Regions from separate parts of the Lysinibacillus canaveralius genome, predicted to be linked through region 1. Evidence: a T-box and tRNA genes for the amino acid it is inferred to sense, from the RefSeq annotation. Region 1 holds a T-box; the other holds one or more tRNA genes.
What was found. A T-box is a leader RNA that pairs with one kind of tRNA and senses whether it is charged. The one in region 1 lies ahead of pheS (phenylalanine--tRNA ligase subunit alpha), so its partner is inferred to be a tRNA-Phe.

Region 1 (7,283 bases):
GCATTGATAATGCATCCGAGCGGTTTGGTGTCAGACCAAGCTCTAATACTGTATCACGCAAACCTAATAATTCTAGCGCATCTGTACCCGGCGCGCTGTCTTCCGGCAATACATAAATTCCTTCTGCATATGCCTTCGGTACTAGTCGTCCTTCGATACCCAGCTCTTGTAGAGAACAGATCATACCGTTTGATTCCTGTCCGCGGAGCTTTGCCTTTTTTATTTTAATGCCGCCTGGTAATCTTGCACCCGGACGTGCAACGATCACTTTCTGCCCTGCATCCACATTCGGTGCGCCACAAACGATTTGCTGTAAGCTTTCCTCACCGACGTCCACTTGACAGACATTTAATTTATCCGCTTCAGGGTGCTTCTCCTTTGAAACAACATGACCAACGACCACGTTTGTCATCCCTAGCGCACGGTCGATTACTGCGTCTACCTCAATACCTGAGCGCGTAATTTTTTCTGCTAATTCCTCCGGTGCAAGACCTTCAATATCTACATACTGTGATAACCATTTCAATGATACTAACATTTTACTTCCTCCTTACCCTTCACTGCGGTGGAATTGTGATAAGAAGCGTACGTCATTCGTATAGAAGTGACGGATATCATCCACCCCGTATTTTAACATCGCGATACGTTCTGCACCGATTCCGAACGCAAAGCCTGATACTTTTTTCGAATCATAGCCGGCCATTTCAAGAACATTCGGGTGTACCATACCTGCACCCAAAATTTCAATCCAGCCTGTTTTCTTACATACGTTACAGCCGTCACCGCCGCATTTATGGCAAGATACATCCACCTCTACTGACGGCTCTGTGAATGGGAAGAAGGAAGGACGAAGACGGATTTCACGCTCAGCACCGAACATTTTCTTCGCTAACGCATCAAGTGTTCCTTTTAAGTCACTCATACGAATGTTGTCGCCAATTACAAGTCCTTCAATTTGCATAAATTGGTGGGAGTGCGTTGCGTCATCTGTATCTCGACGGAATACTTTCCCAGGACAAATAATACGGATTGGTTCCCCTTTTTTGGCTTCCATTGTACGAGCCTGTACCGGAGATGTATGTGTGCGCAGCAAGATATCCTCAGAAATATAGAATGAATCCTGCATATCACGCGCTGGATGTCCTTTTGGCAGGTTTAATGCCTCGAAGTTGTAGTAATCTTTTTCGACTTCCGGCCCTTCAGCAATTTCATATCCCATTGAAACGAATAAATCTTCAATTTCCTCAATGACACGTGTCAGTGGGTGGCGGTTACCGATCTGCACCTTAGCGCCCGGTAAAGTCACATCGATTGATTCTTTTTCCAATTGCTCTTGAATAGCCGCTTCCTCTAAAGCAGTCGACTTTGCTGTCAATACTTCTGTTAAGCTTTCACGAACTGTATTAACTAAAGCCCCCATTTTCGGACGTTCTTCAGCTGATAGCTTACCCATACCTTTTAGCAGGTCAGTGATAGGTCCTTTTTTACCTAGATAAGCAACACGCACGTCATTTAACTCTTTTAATGACGAGGCAGCTTCAATTTTCGCCAGAGCTTCCTGCTCCAGCTGCTTTAATTGCTGTTCCATTGATAAATCCTCCTATTTAAATATTATGGTCGAGTAGGTTCAGTCATTAAGGGCGATACCAGCGCTTTCTCATCATACTAAGCGAATTTTGCACACTTACCTGCAATTTTCAATTACAAATAAAAAAACCCCGCCCCTAAAAAGGGACGAGGATATTCGTGGTACCACCCTAGTTATTGCCTGAAGCAATCACTCAATTCAAATAACGGCTTGTCACCGGCACAGATTTTCTTCTGTGCTGCTCGCGAGGTGAACTTCATCGTGTCATCATGCAGATAGCTTCCAGTCAAAGGCTATCATTCCCTGCTCCATGTGTGTCACAACTACTCTTCTCGGTCGTTGCATTTACATTTTATACGTATTCAATAGTACAAGATTATGTGAACTTCTTCAAGTTATTTCACAAACGCGTATAATAATATACCCGTTGCTACCGCTACGTTTAGTGACTCTGCACCGCCTAAAATCGGAATGATCACATTCTGGTCTGTTTTCGCCAGAAGCTGCGGGCTGATACCAGCACCCTCATTTCCCACAATAACTGCAAAGTCTTCTGTTACATTAATGTCCCGGTATGAAATAGCTTCTTCAAGCGATGTACCGAATACTTTTACGCCATCATCCTGCAGCCGATCAATCCAATCGTTCAACTCGCCTCGAACGACTGGAATATGGAAGTGTGAGCCCTGTGCTGAACGCATAACTTTGGGATTATATGCATCTGCACATCCTTTTCCAAGTACCACAGCATCAATCCCTGCTGCGTCTGCTGTACGAATCATCGTCCCAATATTGCCCGGGTCTTGCACCGCATCAATGAGAAGAACCTTTTTCCATCCAGCCATCTCGATTTCCGTCGGCTCACTCACTTTACAATGTGCAAATACACCTTGGGATTTCTCTGTTTCGGCAATTTCCTTTGCTACCGCTTCATTTACCTGTACCATTTGGACATCGTCTGTCTGCCAAAGCAAGGGCAAGTCCACATCATCACGAACGATAATTTGGAGTATCTGCTCTTTATTCTTTAAGGCTTCCTCTACAAGATGGAAGCCTTCAATGATGAATTCACTTGATTTTTCCCGTTCTTTACGGAGCGTCACAAGCTTTTTCCAATGCTTCACGAGTGCATTTTGAGTTGATTCAATTCGCTTCATCGTATCCGTCCTTTTAAGTAGTTTCAATCCCGCATTATAACATAGAAACGAGTTCCAGGATATAGAATTCCGCTCACCTGTTTTTATAGCAAAGGAGACGGAATCAAACAATTCCCTTCTACCTTACGTATACTTTTTTTCTACCTTGAAATACTAAGGAAGAGAAAGGAGTGTCAACTATGGATTTTCAAATTCGAGAAGCAATCACTACAAACGTTAAAGGCGACTCATCTGCAGCATTTGATGAAACAATCAATGATGCAATTGCTCGCGGCGAGGAGCATCTCCTGCCAGGTTTAGGTGTATTTTTGGAAGCATGGTGGAAAGATGCATCTGAAAATGAAAGAACTGCCTTTACTTCAAAGCTTGAAAAAATTTTCGTATCGTAAATTACAGCTTTGATAATGCACGGGCGCACCGGTCAATCTCTTGGGCTGTTGTTTGTGTCCCAAATGAAATACGAAAGAACTGCCGCGCTTCCTCGTATGATCGGCCCATTGCTAAAATGGCCTTCGTACCGGAAGCGCTATTACTATCACAAGCACTGCCTGTTGATATGTACATCTCCTGCTCATTCAGCTTCAGCATAACCAGCTGTCCCTCCACGCCTTTCATACAGATGCCGCAAATATTTGGCAGCTGTTCGGTCCATATCCCTTCAATTATTTGAAACTTCTTATGATGCAACGATTTCACAAGTTTTTCTCGTAATTGCCATTGTTCCTTTAAATCGTAGTAATAGTCTTCTACCGCCACTGCCATCGCGACAATAGCCGGTGTATTAAGTGTTCCCCCACGCAGGCCACGTTCATGCGTTACTCCGGGAAAAACAGGGGTCGCTCTTACATAAGGGTTGAAATAAATAGCACCGCATCCTTTGGGCCCTCCAATTTTATGACCGGAAACTGTAATAGCATCTACTTGGCTAGAAAATCCAGCTATGTTCAGTTTACAAAAAGACTGTACACAGTCTACATGACAGAAAATTCCATGCTCTTTGGCTACCTTTGCTATCTTACCTATAGGCTGAATCGTACCAATTTCAGCATTTACATGCTGAATGGAGATAAGTGTTGTATCGGGTCTAATTGCCTCCTCTACTGTCTTCACATCTACTACACCTCTTTCTGTCAACGGAAGGCGTGTGACTTCAAAACCTTCCTGTTCCAGCGTGTTCATCGCTGCATGTACAGAGGTATGCTCTGCCATCGACGTGATGATATGTCTCCCCTTTTTCTCCGAACGAGCAAGAGATAAAATGGCTAAAATATTCCCTTCCGTTCCTCCTCCAGTAAAAATGACGCCGTCTGAATGAACGCCTAGTTTCTGGGCGATCACTTTTCTTGCCCAAGTGATTGCATATGCTGCTTGTCCTCCTGCATCATGCAAACTGGAAGCATTGGCATACATTTTACCGGCAACTTCACTATATACATTGATTGCTCTTTCCAACATCGGTGAAGATGCTGCGTAGTCTAAATAAGTCATTTCTTCTCCTCTTTTCCTGTTCATAATAAGTACTTGTTTATTTCACCATTTTATGTAAAGATATGTGACAAGACAACTGTAAAGAAGGTATGAATGTGAAGATGCAAACGGACATCCTAATTCTCGGCGGCGGGATTGCTGCACTGCAAGCAGCTCGCCGATTAAGCAGGCGCTTTGAAGTCCATATCATTACAAAAGCAGATTTGACCGCAAGTAGTTCCTACAAGGCGCAAGGTGGTATCGCAGCAGTCATCGCTGCCTCGGACCATACTTCATTACATATACAGGATACCCTTACGGCCGGTGAATATCATCACCATGAAGAAAATGTAAAGTGTTTAGTCGAATACGGCTCTACTGCTGTAAGGAAGCTGTTAAAAGAAGGCTTCCCTGCTGATCATTCCCTTCAAGGCGAAATTTCTCTCGGTCTTGAAGGGGCACACAGCCATCACCGAATCGTTCACGCAGGTGGAGATGCTACTGGCAAAAATTTGGTAGACTACTATGTAAATGCTTTACCAAAAAATGTACATATTCACACTTATGAATTTGCCTATGAACTGTTATTGAATTGTGCAGGAGAATGCTGTGGTGCACGCGTCAAAACAAAAGCAGGCGAAAAAACATACTTCGCCTCCTATGTTATTTTAGCAACCGGTGGCGCAGGTGCCCTGTATGATTACACCTCAAATTGCCCCGACAGTTACGGGGATGGGATTGCATTAGCCTATTTAGCAGGTGCCGCTATTACGGATATGGAGTTCATTCAGTTTCATCCGAGCCTGCTTTACGTAGACAGGGTGCACGGACTCATCTCTGAAGCAGTGAGGGGCGCAGGTGGAAAATTTATTGATGAGGATGGTCATGCTGTCATGTCTGGCAAACATCCCCTAGGTGATTTGGCCCCAAGACATATAACAGCATATGAAATGTACAAAATGAGGGATCAAGGAAAATCCGTCTTTATCGATATTACTTCTGTCAAAAACTTCAATGATCAATTTCCGACAATCGCCGAGCTTTGTAGAAACCACGGTGTCAACCTTTCCGAAGGAAGAATTCCAATTGCTCCGGGAAGTCATTTTCTTATGGGAGGCGTCATTGCCAATTCATTTGGAGAAACGACTATCCCCCGGCTTTTGGCAGTCGGTGAGGTAGCCTGCACAGGTGTTCATGGGGCAAATCGTCTGGCGAGTAATTCACTATTGGAAGGGATTGTTTTCGGTGAATCCCTGGCAGTGCATCTTTTAAAAAGCGGCACTGCCCAGTCTGACTTTATTCCGGCCTCTGTTTCAAAGAAGGAATCATTTCAGCCGTGCCTAACAAAGGAGGAATTGCAGCGAGAGATGTCTGCCCATGTCGGGATTGTCCGTTCCGAACATGGCCTATCTAAACTGCTGTCAAAGCTTCCATCCCTCACTCTACACCCTGACTTTTCATGCAAAAGCAGAAAAGAGATTGAGCTGGCCTTTATGCATATTACAGCTGCGCTAATTACGAATGCAGCCCTTTCTCGTCCTGAGTCAAGAGGTGCACATATTCGTCTAGATATCAGCGAAAAGAAACAGGACTGGGAGCAACGATGGATTGTTTTCCAAAAAGGAATCATGAAAGTGAGGAACGATTTATATGAACACAATCAAATTAAAGAGCATGCTTCTCCAATACTTTAATGAGGATATCGGGGATGGCGATCTATCCAGCGAAACCATTTTCAGTACTTCTGACCAAGGTTCTTTTATATTTTATGCGAAAGAATCCGGCATCTTTTGCGGAAGACAAATTATCGAAATTGGTTTTCCGTTGCTGGATGATCATCTGCATGTTCGTGTATTAAAGGAGGATGGGCAATGGATCAGTGAAGGTGAGCAGCTTGCCATGATTGAAGGACCGATTCGTAGTCTTCTTGCAGGAGAGCGCGTCATCCTTAACTTAATTCAACGAATGAGCGGGATTGCAACAAGTGCTTATGAAGCCGTTCAGCTTGTAAAAGGAACAAACGCGAATATATGCGATACCCGAAAAACAATGCCAGGTCTTCGCATGCTCGATAAATATGCCGTTCGCACTGGCGGTGCCTATAATCATCGCAGCGGGCTCTATGATGCAATTATGCTGAAGGATAACCATATAGCCTTTGCTGGCAGCATTACAAAAGCCGTAACATCCGCCCGTGCCAAAATTGGTCATACCGTAAAAATTGAGGTGGAAATTGAAACGAAAGATCAGCTGATTGAAGCGGTAGAAGCCGGGGCGGATATCATCATGTTTGATAACCGTACACCTGACGAGATCCGCTCTTGGCTGCCTTTTATTCCCGACCATATGGCAACAGAAGCATCGGGCGGTATCACACTAGAGAACCTTCGCAGCTATGCTGAATCCGGTGTGCAATGGATTTCACTTGGTACGTTAACACACTCTGTAAAAGCATTTGATATTAGTGCGCTCGTACAACTGAAAGGAGTGATAGCTAGTGGTACTCACTAAATTTATGGTAGGGTCCATGCTTCCCGAAAAATATAAGTCTATGACTTTTGAGGAAATGGAAAACCGCATCTGTGAAATCAAAAGCAAATTAGGTGATGAATTATTTATTCCCGCCCATCATTATCAGCGAGATGAGGTCGTTCAATTTGCTGATACAACAGGTGATTCCCTGCAGCTTGCACAAATGGCTGCGGCTAATAAAAAGGCGAAGCATATCGTATTCTGCGGAGTACACTTTATGGCGGAGACTGCAGACATGCTCACTGATGATGAGCAGATTGTCTATTTACCCGACATGCGTGCGGGGTGCTCGATGGCTGATATGGCGAATATCTATCAGACGGAAGAAGCATGGATTGTCTTACAGCAGCTATTTGGCGATACACTACTGCCACTGACATATGTTAACTCAACAGCAGCGATTAAAGCATTTACTGGACGTAATGGGGGTGCTTGTGTCACAAGCTCTAATGTTAAAATAATGGTGGAATGGGCATTTACTCAAAAGCAGCGCCTATTCTTCCTGCCAGATCAGCATTTAGGACGCAATACAACGTATG
Region 2 (3,216 bases), 1.6 Mb from region 1:
AGTACGAGAGGACCGGGATGGACATACCGCTGGTGTACCAGTTGTTCTGCCAAGGGCATCGCTGGGTAGCTATGTATGGACGGGATAAGTGCTGAAAGCATCTAAGCATGAAGCCCCCCTCAAGATGAGATTTCCCATTACGCAAGTAAGTAAGACCCCTGAAAGACGATCAGGTAGATAGGTTCGAGGTGGAAGTATGGCGACATATGGAGCTGACGAATACTAATCGGTCGAGGACTTAACCAAATTTTGTGTGCTGTACAATGAAACGTTTATCCAGTTTTGAAGGAATAAGTTTCTTCAACTACATAATATGTGAAGTGATGATGGCAGAGAGGTCACACCCGTTCCCATACCGAACACGGAAGTTAAGCTCTCTAGCGCCGATGGTAGTTGGGGGCTTCCCCCTGCGAGAGTAGGACATCGCTTCGCTTATTTTTTTTGGAGGATTAGCTCAGCTGGGAGAGCACCTGCCTTACAAGCAGGGGGTCGGCGGTTCGAGCCCGTCATCCTCCACCATCTCAAAATGCCGGTGTAGCTCAGTTGGTAGAGCAACTGACTTGTAATCAGTAGGTCGTGGGTTCGACTCCTATCGCCGGCATCATTTTGAGCCATTAGCTCAGTTGGTAGAGCATCTGACTTTTAATCAGAGGGTCGAAGGTTCGAGTCCTTCATGGCTCACCATTTTTATAATATGCGGGTGTGGCGGAACTGGCAGACGCACTAGACTTAGGATCTAGCGCCGCAAGGCGTGGGGGTTCGACTCCCTTCACCCGCATCTTTTAACTTCATATACTGTCAGAATAAAAAGCAACGCATATTGCGGAAGTAGTTCAGTGGTAGAACACCACCTTGCCAAGGTGGGGGTCGCGAGTTCGAACCTCGTCTTCCGCTCCAATATGCCGGGGTGGCGGAACTGGCAGACGCACAGGACTTAAAATCCTGCGGTGGGTGACCACCGTGCCGGTTCGATTCCGGCCCTCGGCACCATTTTTATGATTTTAGCGCCCGTAGCTCAATTGGATAGAGCGTCTGACTACGGATCAGAAGGTTATGGGTTCGACTCCTGTCGGGCGCGCCAAAAAATTACGGGAAGTAGCTCAGCTTGGTAGAGCACTTGGTTTGGGACCAAGGGGTCGCAGGTTCGAATCCTGTCTTCCCGACCATCCAAATTTCTATGAATAAACAACATGGGGCCTTAGCTCAGCTGGGAGAGCGCCTGCCTTGCACGCAGGAGGTCAGCGGTTCGATCCCGCTAGGCTCCACCAACCATATAAACGGAGGAATACCCAAGTCCGGCTGAAGGGATCGGTCTTGAAAACCGACAGGCGGGTTAAACCGCGCGGGGGTTCGAATCCCTCTTCCTCCGCCATTTTTGAAATAGAAATGGTGCATTACAGACTTCAGCAAACTTGAATAAAATTATCGCGGGGTGGAGCAGTGGTAGCTCGTCGGGCTCATAACCCGAAGGTCGTTGGTTCAAATCCGGCCCCCGCAACCAAATGGTCCCGTGGTGTAGCGGTTAACATGCCTGCCTGTCACGCAGGAGATCGCCGGTTCGATCCCGGTCGGGACCGCCATTTTTGATAAAGGGTCAGTAGCTCAGTTGGTAGAGCATTAGATTGAAGCTCTAAGTGTCGGCGGTTCGATTCCGTCCTGACCCACCATCAGAAAATACATAAGAAAGTAATTTTAAAGTAGGGGGCCTATAGCTCAGCTGGTTAGAGCGCACGCCTGATAAGCGTGAGGTCGATGGTTCGAGTCCATTTAGGCCCACCATATATAATATTATTCCGAAGTAGCTCAGTGGTAGAGCAACCGGCTGTTAACCGGTTGGTCGTAGGTTCGAGTCCTACCTTCGGAGCCATGGCCCGTTGGTCAAGTGGTTAAGACACCGCCCTTTCACGGCGGTAACACGGGTTCGAATCCCGTACGGGTCATCCTAAAGTATGCAGCGATAAGCTGCATACTTTTTTATTTGCAAATTTTTATCACTATTAAATGGGATATATGAAGAGTTTGCCTGGTAAAGTTTATCGTTAGAAAATAACTGATTATAAAGAATAGAGTGCCTTATTATTGCTCAAATACATTAGCGTAATAACCTACTAAAAATTTAATAATAAAAAGCCTCCTAAAGAATTAAACTGCATCCGAATTGTTAGATACAATCAAACAATTTGGGTGCAGTTTTTCTATAGGAAAGTTTACTACTGAACATGGATTACAAGCAGCAGCTCCTTGGTATCTAAATGGGAATGAAAGCTCTTATAATACACCGAAATTCCTTGTAACAGAGCACAATATAATACGAAGATAAACCATTTTAAAACTAATGGTGTAAATGCTTTTTCTTAAACAATATACGAGCTATAGGTTACAGGTTAAAGTGGCCGTACTAAATTATCTAACTGAATATAGTATATCTAGTGTTGAAACAGCGGCTATTTTCACTACTACAAGTGTTTCAAATATAAGACCTGGAAAAAACGTTTAGTGTAAATGGAATAGATGCTCTTCAATCAAAGGGAAAGAGTCATATATCGATAAGAAAAAGTTCAGCCAACCCCCATTCCAGAAGGCTCTATAGAAGCGCTTGATGAGCGTATTAGACAGTTTATAAGTGAAAAAGGGTTTTAGTCTAGAATTTATTAACTGCACTGTATGCGGCCTGTATGACAGAGAGGGAAAATTATGTTAGGGTAAACACTCTAATTCTGCCGGATTTCTTATATCATTATATTTTAATTGGTAGAATGTGGATTATATTAGTGTATCCCACTAAGAAGGTATATTTTCTACTATAAAACTGATTAGGAAGATAATAATGAAAAAGCTTTTTATTATGTTACTAGCAGCGTTTGTATTAGCTGTAATAAATCCAGTAAAATCGGAAGCGAAAGTGATGCATGACGGGTCGGAAGTTGTAAAAGGGCAAACAGGAAAAATGACTTTCAAAAAAGACATCAAGGTATACAAGAGAAATCCAAATGGTACGTTTGATTCGTTAGTGGTGAAGCGAAACAATTTCTTTAGAACGTATGATATTGAAAATATGATGGCAAAGTATTCTACCAGATGGGACAGTACCGTGTACAAGCAACAGATTTGGTAGTTTTCAAAGAAGTACCGATAAAAATTCGTTCATCCTTTTATCAAAATCCAACTTATATTAATATTAACCGTGACAGTATTTACGGTAAGGGTCAATATGGT

Region 2: it encodes a tRNA-Phe, which carries the amino acid that the T-box ahead of pheS (phenylalanine--tRNA ligase subunit alpha) is inferred to sense. The anticodon was not compared.

What each region holds. Positions count from the first base shown of each region.
Region 1 covers NZ_CP154840.1:3,130,243-3,137,525, forward strand. Annotated here, with positions in the region: gene pheT (phenylalanine--tRNA ligase subunit beta) at 1-538, opposite strand, end outside; gene pheS (phenylalanine--tRNA ligase subunit alpha) at 551-1,588, opposite strand; T-box leader at 1,728-1,937, opposite strand; gene AA0Y26_RS15850 (TrmH family RNA methyltransferase) at 1,984-2,745, opposite strand; gene sspI (small acid-soluble spore protein SspI) at 2,925-3,134, shown strand; gene AA0Y26_RS15860 (cysteine desulfurase family protein) at 3,136-4,233, opposite strand; gene nadB (L-aspartate oxidase) at 4,335-5,906, shown strand; gene nadC (carboxylating nicotinate-nucleotide diphosphorylase) at 5,863-6,723, shown strand; gene nadA (quinolinate synthase NadA) at 6,728-7,283, shown strand, end outside.
Region 2 covers NZ_CP154840.1:195,459-198,674, forward strand. Annotated here, with positions in the region: rRNA gene AA0Y26_RS01005 (23S ribosomal RNA) at 1-246, shown strand, start outside; rRNA gene rrf (5S ribosomal RNA) at 317-432, shown strand; tRNA gene AA0Y26_RS01015 (tRNA-Val) at 444-519, shown strand; tRNA gene AA0Y26_RS01020 (tRNA-Thr) at 529-601, shown strand; tRNA gene AA0Y26_RS01025 (tRNA-Lys) at 609-684, shown strand; tRNA gene AA0Y26_RS01030 (tRNA-Leu) at 697-778, shown strand; tRNA gene AA0Y26_RS01035 (tRNA-Gly) at 823-897, shown strand; tRNA gene AA0Y26_RS01040 (tRNA-Leu) at 902-990, shown strand; tRNA gene AA0Y26_RS01045 (tRNA-Arg) at 1,005-1,081, shown strand; tRNA gene AA0Y26_RS01050 (tRNA-Pro) at 1,090-1,166, shown strand; tRNA gene AA0Y26_RS01055 (tRNA-Ala) at 1,193-1,268, shown strand; tRNA gene AA0Y26_RS01060 (tRNA-Ser) at 1,280-1,372, shown strand; tRNA gene AA0Y26_RS01065 (tRNA-Met) at 1,427-1,501, shown strand; tRNA gene AA0Y26_RS01070 (tRNA-Asp) at 1,505-1,580, shown strand; tRNA gene AA0Y26_RS01075 (tRNA-Phe) at 1,592-1,667, shown strand; tRNA gene AA0Y26_RS01080 (tRNA-Ile) at 1,703-1,779, shown strand; tRNA gene AA0Y26_RS01085 (tRNA-Asn) at 1,793-1,867, shown strand; tRNA gene AA0Y26_RS01090 (tRNA-Glu) at 1,869-1,940, shown strand; gene AA0Y26_RS01095 (hypothetical protein) at 2,828-3,115, shown strand; gene AA0Y26_RS01100 (hypothetical protein) at 3,079-3,216, shown strand, end outside.